4 regions of the Paenibacillus spongiae genome follow, and region 4 is predicted to be linked to each of the others. Evidence: a T-box and tRNA genes for the amino acid it is inferred to sense, from the RefSeq annotation. Region 4 holds a T-box; the other regions hold tRNA genes.
The links. The T-box of region 4 lies ahead of metG (methionine--tRNA ligase). A T-box ahead of a tRNA ligase gene usually reads a tRNA of that ligase, here a tRNA-Met.
Positions count from the first base shown of each region.

Region 1: it has a tRNA-Met gene. The T-box ahead of metG (methionine--tRNA ligase) is inferred to sense a tRNA for this amino acid. The anticodon was not compared.
Region 2: it has a tRNA-Met gene. The T-box ahead of metG (methionine--tRNA ligase) is inferred to sense a tRNA for this amino acid. The anticodon was not compared.
Region 3: it has a tRNA-Met gene. The T-box ahead of metG (methionine--tRNA ligase) is inferred to sense a tRNA for this amino acid. The anticodon was not compared.

Region 1 covers NZ_CP091430.1:293,190-297,659, forward strand. The annotation lists rRNA gene L1F29_RS01360 (23S ribosomal RNA) at 1-2,425, shown strand, start outside; tRNA gene L1F29_RS01365 (tRNA-Met) at 2,596-2,672, shown strand; tRNA gene L1F29_RS01370 (tRNA-Val) at 2,678-2,753, shown strand; tRNA gene L1F29_RS01375 (tRNA-Asp) at 2,768-2,844, shown strand; tRNA gene L1F29_RS01380 (tRNA-Phe) at 2,850-2,925, shown strand; tRNA gene L1F29_RS01385 (tRNA-Tyr) at 2,959-3,044, shown strand; tRNA gene L1F29_RS01390 (tRNA-Lys) at 3,061-3,136, shown strand; gene L1F29_RS01395 (MraY family glycosyltransferase) at 3,300-4,241, shown strand; gene L1F29_RS01400 (PucR family transcriptional regulator) at 4,312-4,470, shown strand, end outside.
Region 2 covers NZ_CP091430.1:1,025,732-1,030,201, reverse strand. The annotation lists gene L1F29_RS04440 (S41 family peptidase) at 1-620, opposite strand, end outside; gene L1F29_RS04435 (SLOG family protein) at 968-1,525, opposite strand; tRNA gene L1F29_RS04430 (tRNA-Pro) at 1,623-1,699, opposite strand; tRNA gene L1F29_RS04425 (tRNA-Arg) at 1,709-1,785, opposite strand; tRNA gene L1F29_RS04420 (tRNA-Gly) at 1,789-1,863, opposite strand; tRNA gene L1F29_RS04415 (tRNA-Leu) at 1,866-1,952, opposite strand; tRNA gene L1F29_RS04410 (tRNA-Thr) at 1,966-2,041, opposite strand; tRNA gene L1F29_RS04405 (tRNA-Asp) at 2,059-2,135, opposite strand; tRNA gene L1F29_RS04400 (tRNA-Met) at 2,171-2,247, opposite strand; tRNA gene L1F29_RS04395 (tRNA-Glu) at 2,255-2,329, opposite strand; rRNA gene L1F29_RS04390 (23S ribosomal RNA) at 2,492-4,470, opposite strand, start outside.
Region 3 covers NZ_CP091430.1:930,291-934,760, reverse strand. The annotation lists gene htpG (molecular chaperone HtpG) at 1-1,784, opposite strand, end outside; gene L1F29_RS04030 (hypothetical protein) at 2,149-2,538, shown strand; tRNA gene L1F29_RS04025 (tRNA-Gly) at 2,664-2,737, opposite strand; tRNA gene L1F29_RS04020 (tRNA-Pro) at 2,747-2,823, opposite strand; tRNA gene L1F29_RS04015 (tRNA-Arg) at 2,833-2,909, opposite strand; tRNA gene L1F29_RS04010 (tRNA-Gly) at 2,915-2,989, opposite strand; tRNA gene L1F29_RS04005 (tRNA-Leu) at 2,992-3,078, opposite strand; tRNA gene L1F29_RS04000 (tRNA-Met) at 3,088-3,164, opposite strand; tRNA gene L1F29_RS03995 (tRNA-Val) at 3,181-3,256, opposite strand; tRNA gene L1F29_RS03990 (tRNA-Ser) at 3,292-3,379, opposite strand; rRNA gene L1F29_RS03985 (23S ribosomal RNA) at 3,602-4,470, opposite strand, start outside.
Region 4 covers NZ_CP091430.1:2,363,358-2,367,827, reverse strand. The annotation lists gene metG (methionine--tRNA ligase) at 1-1,678, opposite strand, end outside; T-box leader at 1,778-2,051, opposite strand; gene yidD (membrane protein insertion efficiency factor YidD) at 2,226-2,498, opposite strand; gene L1F29_RS10815 (Fur family transcriptional regulator) at 2,541-2,951, opposite strand; gene L1F29_RS10810 (Gfo/Idh/MocA family protein) at 3,166-4,158, shown strand; gene L1F29_RS10805 (AraC family transcriptional regulator) at 4,187-4,470, shown strand, end outside.

The DNA.
Region 1 (4,470 bases), 2.1 Mb from region 4:
TACCGTGAGGGAAAGGTGAAAAGCACCGCGGAAGCGGAGTGAAAAAGAACCTGAAACCGTGCGCTTACAAGAAGTCAGAGCCCGTTATAGGGGTGATGGCGTGCCTTTTGTAGAATGAACCGGCGAGTTACGTTCCCGTGCAAGGTTAAGGTGAAGAGCCGGAGCCGCAGCGAAAGCGAGTCTGAATAGGGCGACTAAGTACGTGGACGTAGACCCGAAACCGAGTGATCTACCCCTGTCCAGGGTGAAGGTGCGGTAACACGCACTGGAGGCCCGAACCCACGAATGTTGAAAAATTCGGGGATGAGGTGGGGGTAGCGGAGAAATTCCAATCGAACTCGGAGATAGCTGGTTCTCCCCGAAATAGCTTTAGGGCTAGCCTCGGAATGAAAGAGTCATGGAGGTAGAGCACTGATTGGGTGCGGGGCCCGCCAAGGGTTACCAAGTCCAGTCAAACTCCGAATGCCATCGACTTGTATCCGGGAGTCAGACAGTGAGTGCTAAGATCCATTGTCAAGAGGGAAACAGCCCAGACCATCAGCTAAGGTCCCCAAGTGTGTGTTAAGTGGGAAAGGATGTGGAGTTGCAAAGACAACCAGGATGTTGGCTTAGAAGCAGCCACCATTTAAAGAGTGCGTAATAGCTCACTGGTCGAGTGACTCTGCGCCGAAAATGTAACGGGGCTAAACACACCACCGAAGCTATGGATTGATCGTAAGATCAGTGGTAGGGGAGCGTTGAATGCGGGTTGAAGTCAGACCGTAAGGACTGGTGGACTGCATTCAAGTGAGAATGCCGGTATGAGTAACGAAAAGACAAGTGAGAATCTTGTCCGCCGAAAGCCTAAGGGTTCCTGAGGAAGGCTCGTCCGCTCAGGGTAAGTCGGGACCTAAGGCGAGGCCGAAAGGCGTAGTCGAAGGACAACAGGTTGAAATTCCTGTACCACCGTAAACCGTTATGAGCAATGGGGTGACGCAGAAGGATAGTGACGCGGACTGATGGAATAGTCCGTCCAAGCAGCAAGGCTGATGGGTTGGCAAATCCGCCCATCGATAAGGCTGAGCTGTGACGGGGAGGGAAAATTATAGTACCGAAGGTCATGAGTTCCCGCTGCCAAGAAAAGCCTCTAGCCAGGTGAAGGTGCCCGTACCGCAAACCGACACAGGTAGGCGAGCAGAGCATGCTAAGGCGCGCGGAAGAACTCTCGTTAAGGAACTCGGCAAAATGACCCCGTAACTTCGGGAGAAGGGGTGCCTCGGTAGGGTGAATAGCCCGAGGGGGCCGCAGTGAAAAGGCCCAAGCGACTGTTTAGCAAAAACACAGGTCTGTGCGAAGCCGTAAGGCGAAGTATACGGGCTGACGCCTGCCCGGTGCTGGAAGGTTAAGGGGAGCGGTTAGGGGCAACCCGAAGCTGTGAACCGAAGCCCCAGTAAACGGCGGCCGTAACTATAACGGTCCTAAGGTAGCGAAATTCCTTGTCAGGTAAATTCTGACCCGCACGAATGGCGTAACGACTTGGGCGCTGTCTCAACGAGAGATCCGGTGAAATTTTAATACCTGTGAAGATGCAGGTTACCCGCGACAAGACGGAAAGACCCCATGGAGCTTTACTGCAGCTTGATATTGGACTTTGGTACGATCTGTACAGGATAGGTGGGAGCCTAGGAAGCCGGAGCGCCAGCTTCGGTGGAGGCACCGTTGGGATACCACCCTGATCGTATCGGAGTTCTAACCTGCCACCCTGAATCGGGTGGAGGGACCGTGTCAGGCGGGCAGTTTGACTGGGGCGGTCGCCTCCTAAAAAGTAACGGAGGCGCCCAAAGGTTCCCTCAGAATGGTTGGAAATCATTCGTAGCGTGCAAAGGCATAAGGGAGCTTGACTGCGAGACCTACAAGTCGAGCAGGGACGAAAGTCGGGCTTAGTGATCCGGTGGTACCGCATGGAAGGGCCATCGCTCAACGGATAAAAGCTACCCTGGGGATAACAGGCTTATCTCCCCCAAGAGTCCACATCGACGGGGAGGTTTGGCACCTCGATGTCGGCTCATCGCATCCTGGGGCTGAAGTAGGTCCCAAGGGTTGGGCTGTTCGCCCATTAAAGCGGTACGCGAGCTGGGTTCAGAACGTCGTGAGACAGTTCGGTCCCTATCTGTCGTGGGCGTAGGAAATTTGAGAGGAGCTGTCCTTAGTACGAGAGGACCGGGATGGACGTACCGCTGGTGTACCAGTTGTTCCGCCAGGAGCACCGCTGGGTAGCTACGTACGGACGGGATAAGCGCTGAAAGCATCTAAGCGCGAAGCCCCCCTCAAGATGAGATTTCCCAATTCGTAAGACCCCTGGAAGACGACCAGGTTGATAGGTTCGGGGTGGAAGTGCAGTAATGCATGCAGCTGACGAATACTAATCGGTCGAGGGCTTATCCTACAAGCTTTCACGGAGTGAAAGTCTGCTTCGGAAGCATATGCTTAAGATGTAAGAGTTACGCAAACTCGTATCCAGTTTTCAGGGTGTAACATCGTTGAGTAGGCTGACAAGATCAGCTGAATCAAGAGGTTGCACACAGCGCTTGGCGGCGTTGTAAACCTGAATTATGTGGCGGCATAGCTCAGCTGGCTAGAGCGTACGGTTCATACCCGTGAGGTCGTGGGTTCGAGTCCCTCTGCCGCTACCATATTCGGAGGCTTAGCTCAGCTGGGAGAGCATCTGCCTTACAAGCAGAGGGTCGGCGGTTCGATCCCGTCAGCCTCCACCATCTATATACAATGCGGAGCCGTGGTGTAGAGGCCTAACATGCCTGCCTGTCACGCAGGAGACCGCGGGTTCGAATCCCGTCGGCTCCGCCATTCCTGGCTCGGTAGCTCAGTCGGTAGAGCAGAGGACTGAAAATCCTCGTGTCGGCGGTTCGATTCCGTCCCGAGCCACCATTTCATGTACAAGCCTTGTTATTGTAATACTGTGGAGGATTAGCGAAGTGGCCAAACGCAGCAGACTGTAAATCTGTTCTCAGCCGAGTTCGGTGGTTCGAATCCATCATCCTCCACCATTCCCTTCCTAAGTAAGAGCCATTAGCTCAGTTGGTAGAGCACCTGACTTTTAATCAGGGTGTCGTAGGTTCGAGTCCTACATGGCTCACCATTTTTTACACCAACAGCCTGCAGACCAATGTCTGCGGGTTTTTTGTTATGCCGATTAATGGTTCATGATGTTAATCCTAGGGATGATCCGGACGATGGGTAATTTGCACAAGGCGGGGCACACTGATGTTTAAACAGTCATACGTTCCTCGGGAGGAATGCTCATGCCGTATATCATCGCGGCCATAATCAGCTTTGGTATTGTTTTTCTGTGCGTTCCACTCTTGCGGAGGCTAGCTTTGCGGCTCGGATTTGTTGACCGGCCGACCTCGCGCAAAATTCACCGGAAGCCGGTTCCGCTTATGGGGGGCGCGGGGCTGTATTTAGGTATTGTTATTCCGCTGCTTGCATTTCAAGGCACTACTCCGCTTAGCCTGACCATTAGTCTAGGTGGATTATTACTGGTGCTGATTGGATTGCTGGACGATGCGGCTAAGTCGAAAGGAAAGGATTTTCCGGTCTGGCCGCGTCTTATCATCTATGCGGGCGTTGCTTTGATACCCCTTCTATTCGGAATTCGGATTGTAGGGTTATCGAGTCCAGGCGGACTTATAGTGCTGCCCGAGTGGTTCGCGATTTTCGCTTCGGCTGCATGGGTGTTTGCACTCATTAACATGATTAATTTTATCGATGGGGTTGATGGACTTGCTTCGGGAGTTTCCACCTTGTCGTCGATCACGCTATTTATCGCGGCGCTCTTCAAGGGGCAGCTCGACACGGCGCTGCTTGCTGTCATTCTTGTAGGGGCATGTGTCGCGTTTCTCATTTTTAATTTCTATCCGGCACGCATCTTTATGGGGGACGCAGGTGCGACGTTCTTGGGATATACGCTGGCCGTGATTGCAGTGGATGGCGCCTTCAAGAGCGCGACTTTCGTGACGGTTGCCGTCCCTTTGCTGGCACTGGGAGTTCCTATTCTGGATACGACCGTCGTGATGCTCCGCAGGCTGATTTCGGGCAAAGGACTTCATCGCGCGGATAAGCTGCATACCCACCATATGCTCATGCGCTGGGGATTAACACAGATCCAAACGGTGTCGTTTATCTATTTAATTGCGGCTCTCTTTTCTTTATTGTCTATTGTTGTTCTCCTTGCCCTAAGCTGAAATTACCTTTGATCTATGGTACAATGGCCTAAAAAAGAGAGCTGCATGCTCACATGATAGGGGCTAACCGATGAGTGAAGCTAACTGGATGGAGCAATTGGAGAAGGTAATCGCACGGCCTATCCGTCAGCTGCAGGTGCCTGTACAGGAGTGGAAAAGCCTTGTAAGCGCTGAAGAAAGCCATGTGCTGTATTTGCAAAAGAATGCGGTTTCACCAGGCGATTGTATC
Region 2 (4,470 bases), 1.3 Mb from region 4:
GATGGATTGACCGGAACGTCAGCGAGAAGCTTGACGATGAGCTCGGCTACATCGGATCTCGTTGCGTATGCATTGGGTTTGCTGGCTGCAGAGACGAAGCCCAGATGAAACTTTTGGTCAGCCAAATAATAATTCGCGTACCACGGCTTACCAGGCTCGCCGCTTTGGCTTTGCTGCATACCGATCGAATTCATAAGAATCGCAATGGCCTGTGCATTGGTGATCAGCTTATCCGGCTCAAATTTCCCGTCCCCGGTACCTTGAATCCATCCGTGATTGACGGCAAAATTAATATACCTCGTCCCCCAGCCGGATACATCGCGGAATTCGCTCTTCGTACCGGACAGCTTGGCTGCTTCACCTTCATATCCTTTCCCTGCCACCAGCATCACAACAAACTCGGCTCTCGTAATGGTTTGTTCCGGCTTGAAGGATTGATCCACGTAGCCTTTAATGTAGCCCATGTGCTGCAGCAGCAAAATTTGGCCGAGCGCAGGGGAGGCGCTAATGTCCTTAAAAGGAAGCGATATTTCGTTCTCCGCTGCAAACGAGGATATCGGATTCATGAAAATTGCCGCTGCCAGGGCAATTGTTCCTATTGTTCGTGATATCTTTCGCAATGCGTCATCTCCTGTCGAATGGGTACAACTATCGTTATATTGTAGCGAAAAATCTCTTAATCTACCAGACCGCTTTGATAGATAAGAGCGCGGATCGACTACCGTTCAGAATGAAGCGCAATAAAAAAGAGCAATCCCGGGGCTATTCAGACCCGCAAGATTTGCTCCTCTGATCCGTAATTCCGCCATGAACCCAGTCCGCGAAGCTGCCGTCAATGGCAATTGTCTTTGGACTGTCAGCATTTTGCGGCTTGCTCACACATTGCAGTACCGGATATAGTCAACCAACTGGTTTCCTGCACGCTATTATCGATGACTAAATCACCGTAAAACAACCTGGTTCGGCTTCAATCATAAGCATTCAAGCTTTCTTCATCCGCCACGCTTTGAACATCCTCCGATGTTAAGCCGATGTACCGATAACCGTCCTGCTGCTGCTTTCGTAATGCCCTTTCCTTATGAAACTTCGGGCTTCCTTCGCCGGCATCCTCATCATAAAACAATAAAATGCCGTCCGTCTTTCTAAACAACAGCTCATCTCTGGCTGTGAATTGCCATACACCGCTATAAGGCTGCTTGCTCACCGAACCGTAATAGTCGACGCCCTTTAAAATCTGCCCGTAATATTCCTTCTTGGCATCGTTCCATTTCTCTTCCTGTTGGATAAATGCCGTCATAATGGACAGTTTCAAATGAGGATATTGCTCCTTCAAGGCAATAACGACTTCACACGCCCACAGGTCGACACCGTATTGGCCTGGCGTAATGACCCATTCCAACCCTTCTTCAACGAGGGGAATCAGCTTCCCGGCAATCGCCTTCTGGATATAACCAATGCCTTTATGCTTCTGATCAAAGATATTTAGTTCATGGGCACGGTAGCCAGTCACTAACAGATTCTTCATCATACAGTCCTCGTTCCTGGGCAGATCGAAATATAAAAAAGCCTGCATACGTATAGAATATACGTTATTGCAGACTTTGAATAGTTGTTGAAAGGAATGGTCGGGATGACACGATTCGAACATGCGACCCCCTGGTCCCAAACCAGGTGCTCTACCAAGCTGAGCTACATCCCGTTATGAAAATGGCGTGCCCTGAGAGATTCGAACTCCCGACCTTTTGATTCGTAGTCAAATGCTCTATCCAGCTGAGCTAAGGGCACTTATGGAGCGGAAGACGGGAATCGAACCCGCGACCCTCGCCTTGGCAAGGCGATGCTCTACCGCTGAGCCACTTCCGCATTGGTGCGGTCGAGAGGACTTGAACCTCCACGGCTGTTACACCACTAGAACCTGAATCTAGCGCGTCTGCCAATTCCGCCACGACCGCAAAAAAAATAAAATGGTGCCGTCGAGAGGACTTGAACCCCCAACCTACTGATTACAAGTCAGTTGCTCTACCAATTGAGCTACAACGGCAAGTGATAAGGTTATAATGGCGGAGCCGACGGGATTCGAACCCGCGGTCTCCTGCGTGACAGGCAGGCATGTTAGGCCTCTACACCACGGCTCCACATTATAAGTTTATTCGTTTGTAAAGAACGAATTTGGTTGCGGGGGCAGGATTTGAACCTGCGGCCTTCGGGTTATGAGCCCGACGAGCTACCGGGCTGCTCCACCCCGCGTCGTTAATGGTGACCCGTAGGGGATTCGAACCCCTGTTACCTCCGTGAAAGGGAGGTGTCTTAACCCCTTGACCAACGGGCCTTATGTACGATGCCTTAAATAAAGGCTTGCACAATTTCAGAAATGTTACACCCTGAAAACTGGATACGAGTTTGCGCAACTCTTTAGCTGATTTTTATCTGGGGTCCCCGCAAAGTACTCGGAATCAGCTTCGAAGCCGTTCGTCACTTTGTGGGGTATTTTTAGGATAAGCCCTCGACCGATTAGTATTCGTCAGCTGCATGCATTACTGCACTTCCACCCCGAACCTATCAACCTGGTCGTCTTCCAGGGGTCTTACGAATTGGGAAATCTCATCTTGAGGGGGGCTTCGCGCTTAGATGCTTTCAGCGCTTATCCCGTCCGTACATAGCTACCCAGCGGTGCTCCTGGCGGAACAACTGGTACACCAGCGGTACGTCCATCCCGGTCCTCTCGTACTAAGGACAGCTCCTCTCAAATTTCCTACGCCCACGACAGATAGGGACCGAACTGTCTCACGACGTTCTGAACCCAGCTCGCGTACCGCTTTAATGGGCGAACAGCCCAACCCTTGGGACCTACTTCAGCCCCAGGATGCGATGAGCCGACATCGAGGTGCCAAACCTCCCCGTCGATGTGGACTCTTGGGGGAGATAAGCCTGTTATCCCCAGGGTAGCTTTTATCCGTTGAGCGATGGCCCTTCCATGCGGTACCACCGGATCACTAAGCCCGACTTTCGTCCCTGCTCGACTTGTAGGTCTCGCAGTCAAGCTCCCTTATGCCTTTGCACGCTACGAATGATTTCCAACCATTCTGAGGGAACCTTTGGGCGCCTCCGTTACTTTTTAGGAGGCGACCGCCCCAGTCAAACTGCCCGCCTGACACGGTCCCTCCACCCGATTCAGGGTGGCAGGTTAGAACTCCGATACGATCAGGGTGGTATCCCAACGGTGCCTCCACCGAAGCTGGCGCTCCGGCTTCCCAGGCTCCCACCTATCCTGTACAGATCGTACCAAAGTCCAATATCAAGCTGCAGTAAAGCTCCATGGGGTCTTTCCGTCTTGTCGCGGGTAACCTGCATCTTCACAGGTATTAAAATTTCACCGGATCTCTCGTTGAGACAGCGCCCAAGTCGTTACGCCATTCGTGCGGGTCAGAATTTACCTGACAAGGAATTTCGCTACCTTAGGACCGTTATAGTTACGGCCGCCGTTTACTGGGGCTTCGGTTCACAGCTTCGGGTTACCCCTAACCGCTCCCCTTAACCTTCCAGCACCGGGCAGGCGTCAGCCCGTATACTTCGCCTTACGGCTTCGCACAGACCTGTGTTTTTGCTAAACAGTCGCTTGGGCCTTTTCACTGCGGCCCCCTCGGGCTATTCACCCTACCGAGGCACCCCTTCTCCCGAAGTTACGGGGTCATTTTGCCGAGTTCCTTAACGAGAGTTCTTCCGCGCGCCTTAGCATGCTCTGCTCGCCTACCTGTGTCGGTTTGCGGTACGGGCACCTTCACCTGGCTAGAGGCTTTTCTTGGCAGCGGGAACTCATGACCTTCGGTACTATAATTTTCCCTCCCCGTCACAGCTCAGCCTTATCGATGGGCGGATTTGCCAACCCATCAGCCTTGCTGCTTGGACGGACTATTCCATCAGTCCGCGTCACTATCCTTCTGCGTCACCCCATTGCTCATAACGGTTTACGGTGGTACAGGAATTTCAACCTGTTGTCCTTCGACTACGCCTTTCGGCCTCGCCTTAGGTCCCGACTTACCCTGAGCGGACGAGCCTTCCTCAGGAACCCTTAGGCTTTCGGCGGACAAGATTCTCACTTGTCTTTTCGTTACTCATACCGGCATTCTCACTTGAATGCAGTCCACCAGTCCTTACGGTCTGACTTCAACCCGCATTCAACGCTCCCCTACCACTGATCTTACGATCAATCCATAGCTTCGGTGGTGTGTTTAGCCCCGTTACATTTTCGGCGCAGAGTCACTCGACCAGTGAGCTATTACGCACTCTTTAAATGGTGGCTGCTTCTAAGCCAACATCCTGGTTGTCTTTGCAACTCCACATCCTTTCCCACTTAACACACACTTGGGGACCTTAGCTGATGGTCTGGGCTGTTTCCCTCTTGACAATGGATCTTAGCACTCACTGTCTGACTCCCGGATACAAGTCGATGGCATTCGGAGTTTGACTGGA
Region 3 (4,470 bases), 1.4 Mb from region 4:
AACAGATCCAGCTTCTCCTTGTCCTTGTCATACGCATCCTTCAAGGATTGGAACACTTCATGGTTGATGTTGATCTCGAGGATCTTGTCCGCTTTGACATCCTGGCTGTTAGGCATAGCCTGCAGAATCTTCTCCATCTCAATCGTCACTTCGCCCTCCGTGGACAAGCACACCGGATGCGTCTTCAGACGCTTGGACGCTTTGACCTTGCTGACCTTGCCCGCAAGGATGCCCTGCATATGCTCAAACAGATCCTTATTGCCGGAATCGTCGGCATTCGTATCATTCTCATTCTTATCCGATTCAATTCCTAAGTCGCCGCTCGATACCGATTTGAATTCCTTCTCCTTGTAGTTCATGATCATCTTGATCGCGAACTCGTCGATATCGTCGGTGAAGTATAGAATCTCATAGCCCTTGTCCGCCACCATCTCGGTCTGCGGAAGCTTCTCGATTCGGTCGATCGACGATCCCGCGGCGTAGTAGATGTACTTCTGATCCTCAGGCATTCTTGACACGTATTCATCCAGCGTAACCAGCTTCTTCTCCGTGGAGGAGTGGAACATCAGCAGGTCCTGGAGCACATCCTTGTTCATGCCGTAATCGTTGTATACGCCGAATTTCAGCTGCCGTCCGAAGGACTTGTAGAACCGCTCGTAGTTCTCTCTCTCATCCTTCAGCAGGCTCTGCAGCTGGCTCTTGATCTTGTTCTTGATATTCTTCGCGATCAGGCTCAATTGTCTGTCATGCTGCAGCATCTCCCGGGAGATGTTAAGCGACAGATCCTCGGAGTCGACCATCCCTTTCACGAAGCTGAAGTAGTCCGGAAGCAGGTCTGCGCACTTGTTCATGATCAGCACGCCGTTGGAGTACAGCTCCAGTCCCTTCTCGTATTCCTTCGAGTAGTAGTCGAACGGCGTATTCTCCGGGATAAAGAGAATGGCATTGTATACGACCGCGCCGTCGGCGCTAATATGAACATGCTTCAGAGGCTTGTCGAAGCCGTAGCGCTTCTCTTGATAGAAACGCTCGTAATCTTCGGTCGTCAGCTCGTTCTTGTTCTTGCGCCAGATCGGAACCATGCTGTTGATCGTCTGCTCTTCCTGGTATTCCTCGAACTCATTCTCGCTGCCTTCCTTCGGACGCTGTCCCTTCTCATCCATCTTGATCGGGTAACGGATGAAATCCGAATATTTCTTAATGATCGCTTTCAACCGGTACTCTTCCAAAAATTCATCGTACTGGTCGTCTTCCGTGTTTTCTTTAATTGTCAGCGTAATTTCCGTTCCGACCGTATCCTTCTCGCAAGGTACGATCGTGTAGCCGTCCGCGCCATGGGACTCCCACTTGAACGCCTCGTCGCTGCCAAGCGCCTTACTGATGACCGTAACCTCATCCGCCACCATGAAGGCCGAATAGAAGCCGACCCCGAATTGGCCGATGATGTTGTGGCCATCCTTCGCTTCGTTCTCTTTCTTGAAGGCCAGCGAGCCGCTCTTCGCGATAACCCCCAGGTTATTCTCGAGTTCCTCCATCGTCATCCCGATTCCCGTATCGGAGATCGTCAACGTTCTACCCGCCTTATCGGCCGTTACTTTAATGTAATAATCCTCTTGATTGAACACCATCTTCTCATCCGAAAGCGTTCTGTAATATAGCTTATCGATGGCATCACTGGCGTTCGATATAAGCTCCCGCAAGAAGATTTCTCTCTGCGTGTAAATGGAGTTAATCATCATTTCGAGCAATCGTTTCGATTCGGCTTGGAATTGTTTCTTGGCCATGAATAAGTCTCCTTTCAATATAAGCAGTGTACAATCTTATGACTGTTATTATGTCGATGCAGGCCTGGAACGTTAGCACTCTTCTGGACTGAGTGCTAACACTCCTTTTTATATAACATATCCTAATTTTTAATGTCAATATGTTGGGGCAAGAAAGGAGGTTTTACGATCTTTTCCATCCATCAAATGAAAGATTCAAGTTAAACATCCTTTTCTTGCCATTCCCTTCCAAACGCGATACACTCACCTTGAGAAGGACGGGACCTGCAGCGATGCGTTCACGTTTCGTTCACTTTTTGTTCATATTGGGTTCATTTTCGTAACGTACATTAGGGAGTAAATAAGGGTTGAGGTGAGCGATGAAATGAGAACGTATAGTAAATGGTTGATTCGCATATCCGCCATCTATGCATTAATAGGGGCGCTCATGGGCTCCGATATGGCGGGAAGAAAAGATTACTCGATGATTCCGGCCCATGCGCATATTCTGGTAGTCGGCTGGCTCAGCTTGTTTGCCTACGGCATGTTCTATTATGTATTCAAAGAAATCAGCATGAAGAAGACCGCCAAATTCCATGCTTGGGCAAGTCTGATCGGCGGCGGACTGATGCCAATCGGCATGCTGCTGTACAATAAGATGGAGAATACGGCTACCCTGCTCGGGTTCATCCTGCCGGCATCCGTCCTGCTGATCGCGATGGCGCTGTTCCTCGTTCTGCTGTTCTTCGACAAGAAGCTGTTTGCCAAGGAATAATTCTATAGCCGAATATCGTACAAAAGAAGCCTCCGGTTGCCCGGGGGCTTCTTCCTCGCAGCTGATTAACTCGAAGAATCAAAAAAGCTCCCTGCCGTTAAGCAGGAAGCTGTCATGTATGTATATGGAGCGGGTGATGGGAATCGAACCCACGCTATTAGCTTGGAAGGCTAAAGTTCTACCATTGAACTACACCCGCGTATGAAGATGGTCGGGATGACACGATTCGAACATGCGACCCCCTGGTCCCAAACCAGGTGCTCTACCAAGCTGAGCTACATCCCGTTATGAAAATGGCGTGCCCTGAGAGATTCGAACTCCCGACCTTTTGATTCGTAGTCAAATGCTCTATCCAGCTGAGCTAAGGGCACATATATGGAGCGGAAGACGGGAATCGAACCCGCGACCCTCGCCTTGGCAAGGCGATGCTCTACCGCTGAGCCACTTCCGCATTGGTGCGGTCGAGAGGACTTGAACCTCCACGGCTGTTACACCACTAGAACCTGAATCTAGCGCGTCTGCCAATTCCGCCACGACCGCATATGAAGTTGGTTGCGGGGGCAGGATTTGAACCTGCGGCCTTCGGGTTATGAGCCCGACGAGCTACCGGGCTGCTCCACCCCGCGACATTATGAAACAATATGGTGGAGGCTGACGGGATCGAACCGCCGACCCTCTGCTTGTAAGGCAGATGCTCTCCCAGCTGAGCTAAGCCTCCATATGTGAAACATTCCGTTTGAATAAGGAATCGAACGGAGAGAGAGGGATTCGAACCCTCGCACCACTTGCGCAGTCTAACCCCTTAGCAGAGGGTCCCCTTGAGCCACTTGGGTATCTCTCCAAGCATATGACGTCCAACTGGCCGCCCTGACGGAATCGAATGAACTCAAATCCGCCATACAGAAAAAAAACCACATCAGTGGAAAGGTGTGCCTTGTAGAGAAGGTTACACCCTGAAAACTGGATACGAGTTTGCGCAACTCTTTAGCTGATTTTTATCTGGGGTCCCCGCAAAGTACTCGGAATCAGCTTCGAAGCCGTTCGTCACTTTATGGGGTATTTTTAGGATAAGCCCTCGACCGATTAGTATTCGTCAGCTGCATGCATTACTGCACTTCCACCCCGAACCTATCAACCTGGTCGTCTTCCAGGGGTCTTACTAAATTGGGAAATCTCATCTTGAGGGGGGCTTCGCGCTTAGATGCTTTCAGCGCTTATCCCGTCCGTACATAGCTACCCAGCGGTGCTCCTGGCGGAACAACTGGTACACCAGCGGTACGTCCATCCCGGTCCTCTCGTACTAAGGACAGCTCCTCTCAAATTTCCTACGCCCACGACAGATAGGGACCGAACTGTCTCACGACGTTCTGAACCCAGCTCGCGTACCGCTTTAATGGGCGAACAGCCCAACCCTTGGGACCTACTTCAGCCCCAGGATGCGATGAGCCGACATCGAGGTGCCAAACCTCCCCGTCGATGTGGACTCTTGGGGGAGATAAGCCTGTTATCCCCAGGGTAGCTTTTATCCGTTGAGCGATGGCCCTTCCATGCGGTACCACCGGATCACTAAGCCCGACTTTCGTCCCTGCTCGACTTGTAGGTCTCGCAGTCAAGCTCCCTTATGCCTTTGCACGCTACGAATGATTTCCAACCATTCTGAGGGAACCTTTGGGCGCCTCCGTTACTTTTTAGGAGGCGACCGCCCCAGTCAAACTGCCCGCCTGACACGGTCCCTCCACCCGATTCAGGGTGGCAGGTTAGAACTCCGATACGATCAGGGTGGTATCCCAACGGTGCCTCCACCGAAGCTGGCGCTCCGGCTTCCTAGGCTCCCACCTATCCTGTACAGATCGTACCAAAGTCCAATATCAAGCTGCAGTAAAGCTCCATGGGGTCTTTCCGTCTTGTCGCGGGTAACCTGCATCTTCACAG
Region 4 (4,470 bases):
TGATTTCATCCTTAAGCTCAGGCGCCGCGGTTACTGCCGGTGCGGCAGCACCCTCCTGCTGAGGCTCCTTCGCCTCCTCGGACGGCGAGGTGCCGCCGGTCATGCTAGCCGCGATATAAGCCACCTCCTCGGCAACGTCAAGCCGCGGGAAGATCGGCTCCGCCTTCGAGACTTGCGTCCCGCCCGGCAGAAGTCCGAATGTTCTTGTGCTTTCCCAGGTGGACAATCCGCCTTCAGGTATGCCGAGCTGTCTGCGGATTTCGCCCGGGGCATTCGTCAGGAACGGCTGAAGCAGCACCGATATGATCCGCTGCGATTCGGCCAGATGGTACATCGCGGATGCAAGCTCTTCCTTCTTCGTCTCATCCTTCGCGAGCGCCCAAGGCTGCGTCTCGTCGATATATTTATTCGTACGGCCGATCAGATGCCAAATAGCCGTCAATGCAATCGAGAACTCCATCTTCTCCATGGAAGCTTCAACCTGATCAACCGTTCCGGCTGCAAGCGCGGACAGCGAGGAATCGTATTCCGTTACGCTGCCGTTATAGGCAGGGATTGCTCCATCGAAATATTTGCCGATCATCGCAATCGTACGGTTCAGCAAGTTGCCCAGGTCATTGGCCAAATCAAAGTTGATGCGTTCGACGAAATTCTCCGGCGTAAACATGCCGTCGGCGCCGAACGGAACCTCGCGAAGCAGAAAATAGCGCAGCGCGTCCAGCCCATAACGGTCAATCAATACGACAGGGTCGACGACATTGCCCTTCGACTTCGACATCTTCCCGTCCTTCGCCAGAAACCAACCATGGGCGAAGACTTTCTTCGGAAGCGGGAGCCCCAGCGCCATTAGCATGATCGGCCAATAGATGGTGTGGAAGCGAACGATCTCCTTGCCCACCAGATGCACGTCAGCCGGCCAGAACGTATCGAATTTCTCCGCATTCGCAGAACCGTAGCCAAGCGCTGTTATATAGTTGGACAAGGCGTCGATCCAAACATATACGACATGCTTCGGATCGCCCTTTACCTTGATTCCCCATTCGAACGTCGTCCGGGATACCGCGAGATCTTCGAGTCCTGGCTTGATAAAATTATTGATCATCTCATTCTTGCGGGACTCCGGCTGAATGAACCCGGGATTGTCTTCATAGTATTGAAGCAGCCTGTCCGCATACTTGCTCATCCGGAAGAAGTAGCTCTCTTCCTTCACCAGCTCCACCGGGCGTCCGCAATCCGGACATTTGCCGTCCACAAGCTGACGCTCGAGGAAGAACGATTCGCATGGCGTGCAGTACCAGCCTTCGTACGTGCCCTTGTAGATGTCGCCCTGCTGCAGGAGACGGTCGAAAATCTCCACGACGATGTCCTTATGCCGCTGCTCGGTCGTGCGGATAAAATCATCGTTGGAGATGTCCAGCTTCCTCCACAGCTCCTTGATCGTCACGACGATATCGTCGACGAACTGCTGCGGCGTCTTGCCTTTCTCCTCGGCCTTGCGTTCGATCTTCTGGCCATGCTCGTCCGTTCCGGTCAAGTACCAGACTTTATAGCCAAGCAGGCGCTTATAGCGCGCCATCACGTCGCCCGCTACCGTCGTATACGCATGTCCGATATGGAGCTTGTCGCTCGGATAATAGATTGGCGTTGTAATATAGAACGTTTTATTCGCTTCGCTCATGAGAGAGCCCCCTTCATTAGTGGTAGAACGGCTGAACTGCGCTTGCAAGCATGGACAAAGTCCTTCTTTTGTAAGTAAAACAGAAAAAAGCCTCGTCCACTATGGGACGAAAGCTTCATAGCTCACGCGGTACCACCCAAATTCCCCCCGCCGCGGCAAGCGCGGCGAAAGCTTCATTAAGCGCCGTCCAAGGACGGCAGCAGGCGGATAACGCGGCCGCGCGCCGCCCCCTAAGCCGCAGCGGACAAAAGCTGCCGGTTCGAAAGCGGATTCTCCCGGACCATATTCCAGAAGATGCGCCTTGCCGGTTCTCAGCAATCCCGGCTCTCTGATAAGGGCTACGCTTCTGTACTCATCCGTTCATCGAAGGGTTGATTATGTGTGAATGTGCTCTTGCTCCAAACTATACCGAATCCGGCGCTTCACTGTCAAGGGCAGCCCGCCGCTTCCGGTCAGCGACGGTTGAACAGCCGATTCGAAAGACCATGCTTGCCATTATTAAGGATAGGTTTCGTATAGCGAATCGGGAATCCTCCCGCTTGACTTCTTATGGCTGCGTCTCCCGGTCTTCGGCTTCTTGCGTCCGCTGCGCCTGACGTTCCGCGCGCGTCGGCGGCACGTAGTCGATCCCGCCCGGATGAAACGGGTGGCAGCGGCTGATGCGCCTGACGGCCAGCCAGCTCCCTCGAAGCGGGCCATGCTTCTCGATCGCCTGCAGCGCATACTCGGAGCAGGTCGGATAGAACCGGCAGGTCGGCGGCTTAAGCGGGGATATATAGCGCCGATAGACGTGAATGGGCGCTTGTAAAACTTTTCGCATCGGCGGTCCCTCCTGATCGAATGAATTCGCGCCGGATACTTATCAGCCGCAGGCCTCGCAATAACCGAAAACCTCAAACTTATGCTTCACCACGTTGAAGTTCTCCGGAACCTCCGTTTTTTCCATCGGGCAAAATGTGATCGGATAGGTTTTGCCGCAATTCAAACAGATGAGGTGATGATGATGATGATTCTCCCGGCAGTGAAGCTTGAACTTCACTCCTTCCTCGAACACGACCTGTTCCAGGACGCCCAGCTCTTCCATTACGCGCAGATTGCGGTAGACCGTGTCAAAGCTTAACCCGCTATATGTTTTTTCCATATATTCATAGACGGCTTTAGGAGACAAATATCCGGGCGTGTCCGCAAACAGCTTGGCCAGCGTCTTGCGTTGATCCGTTATTCGCAATCCTTGAGCAGACATCCGTTCGACGATTTCTTCCGTTGTCAACACCTTGAGTACCCTCCGCATGTGCATTCTTTCATTCCATAATGCCCGAAAACGGGGGTCACGTCAATTCAAGAGGCATACTATCGAATCGCGACAGAAATGATGTCGTAATTTTACAGTCGGGTTGTCATGTAAATCGATTAAAGACCATTACCATTTGTGTTACCTTATCGTTGTGTCGCATAATTAGAGTAACATACCCAGGAGGAATATAATCATGATTCGAGTTGCAATGCTGAGTTACTGGCACGTACATGCATGGGATTACACAAATCAGGTTCTGGCGAATAGTGAAACGGAAGTTGCTTGCGTATGGGACGAAATACCTAGCAGAGGCAAGGAAAATGCAGAAAAGCTTGGCGTTCCTTTTGTCGCAGATTTGGATGAAGTGCTCGCACGTACGGACGTTGACGCTGTCGTTGTCGACACGCCGACGAATATCCATCGTGACGTCATGGTGAAGGCCGCTCGCGCTGGCAAACATATTTTCACCGAAAAAGTTGTCGCGCCTACTTTAAAAGAAGCGAATGAAATTTTGACGGCCGTACGCGAAGCCGGCGTCAAGCTGACCGTATCGCTGCCGCGCTTGAATGACGGCTACACGCTTGCCGCTCAAGAAGTGATTGGCAAAGGGCTGCTGGGCAGACTCACCCAAGCACGCGTACGCCTGTCGCATAACGGCGCTACAGCAGGCTGGCTGCCTGAGCACTTCTACAACTTGGAGCAGTGCGGCGGCGGGGCTCTGATCGATCTCGGCTGTCATCCGATGTACCTGAACCGTCTCTTCCTCGGTCTGCCGCAGAGCATTAACGCGTCCTACGGCTTTATTACCGGCAAGGATGTCGAAGACAACGCTGTAGCTACGCTAAAATACGACAACGGCGCCGTCGGGATTGTCGAAGCAGGATTCGTTAACAGCCACTCTCCTTTCTGCGTGGAGCTGCACGGCACGGATGGTTCGCTGCTCTTTGGATTCCCGGATGCAACGATGAAGGTTCGCAGCAGCAAACTGGAATCGAATGAATGGGTAACCTATGAGCTTCCGGCTAACCGCCAGTCCGCATTCGATCAATGGGTTGGCCACATCCTAAGCGGCACGAACGCGGATGAGAACATCGAGCTTGCCGTCGATCTGACCAAACTGATGGAAGCCGCCAACATTTCCGCAGCCGAGAAACGCGACGTCCGCATCTCAGAATTGCAAAACTAATTCCGCCGGCAGGAAGGATCGAAACATTATGGGTAAACCGTTTGCTTACGCGCTTATGACCGAGAAACCGGATGCTATCGACCGTCTCGACATCCGCTTTCGCTGGGGCAGCTACGGATTTCGCGTGCTTCGCTGCCACCTGACGTCCTTTCCGCCAGGCAAAATAATCCGGTTCCATAAACATTCGGAATACGAGTTTCATTTTATTCCGCGCGGCAAAGGCACGATCAGCTTCGAACAAGGCGAATATCCGGTACATGAAGGCCAGTTTTATTTGACCGGCCCCGGAATTCTGCATCAGCAGGAAGCGGA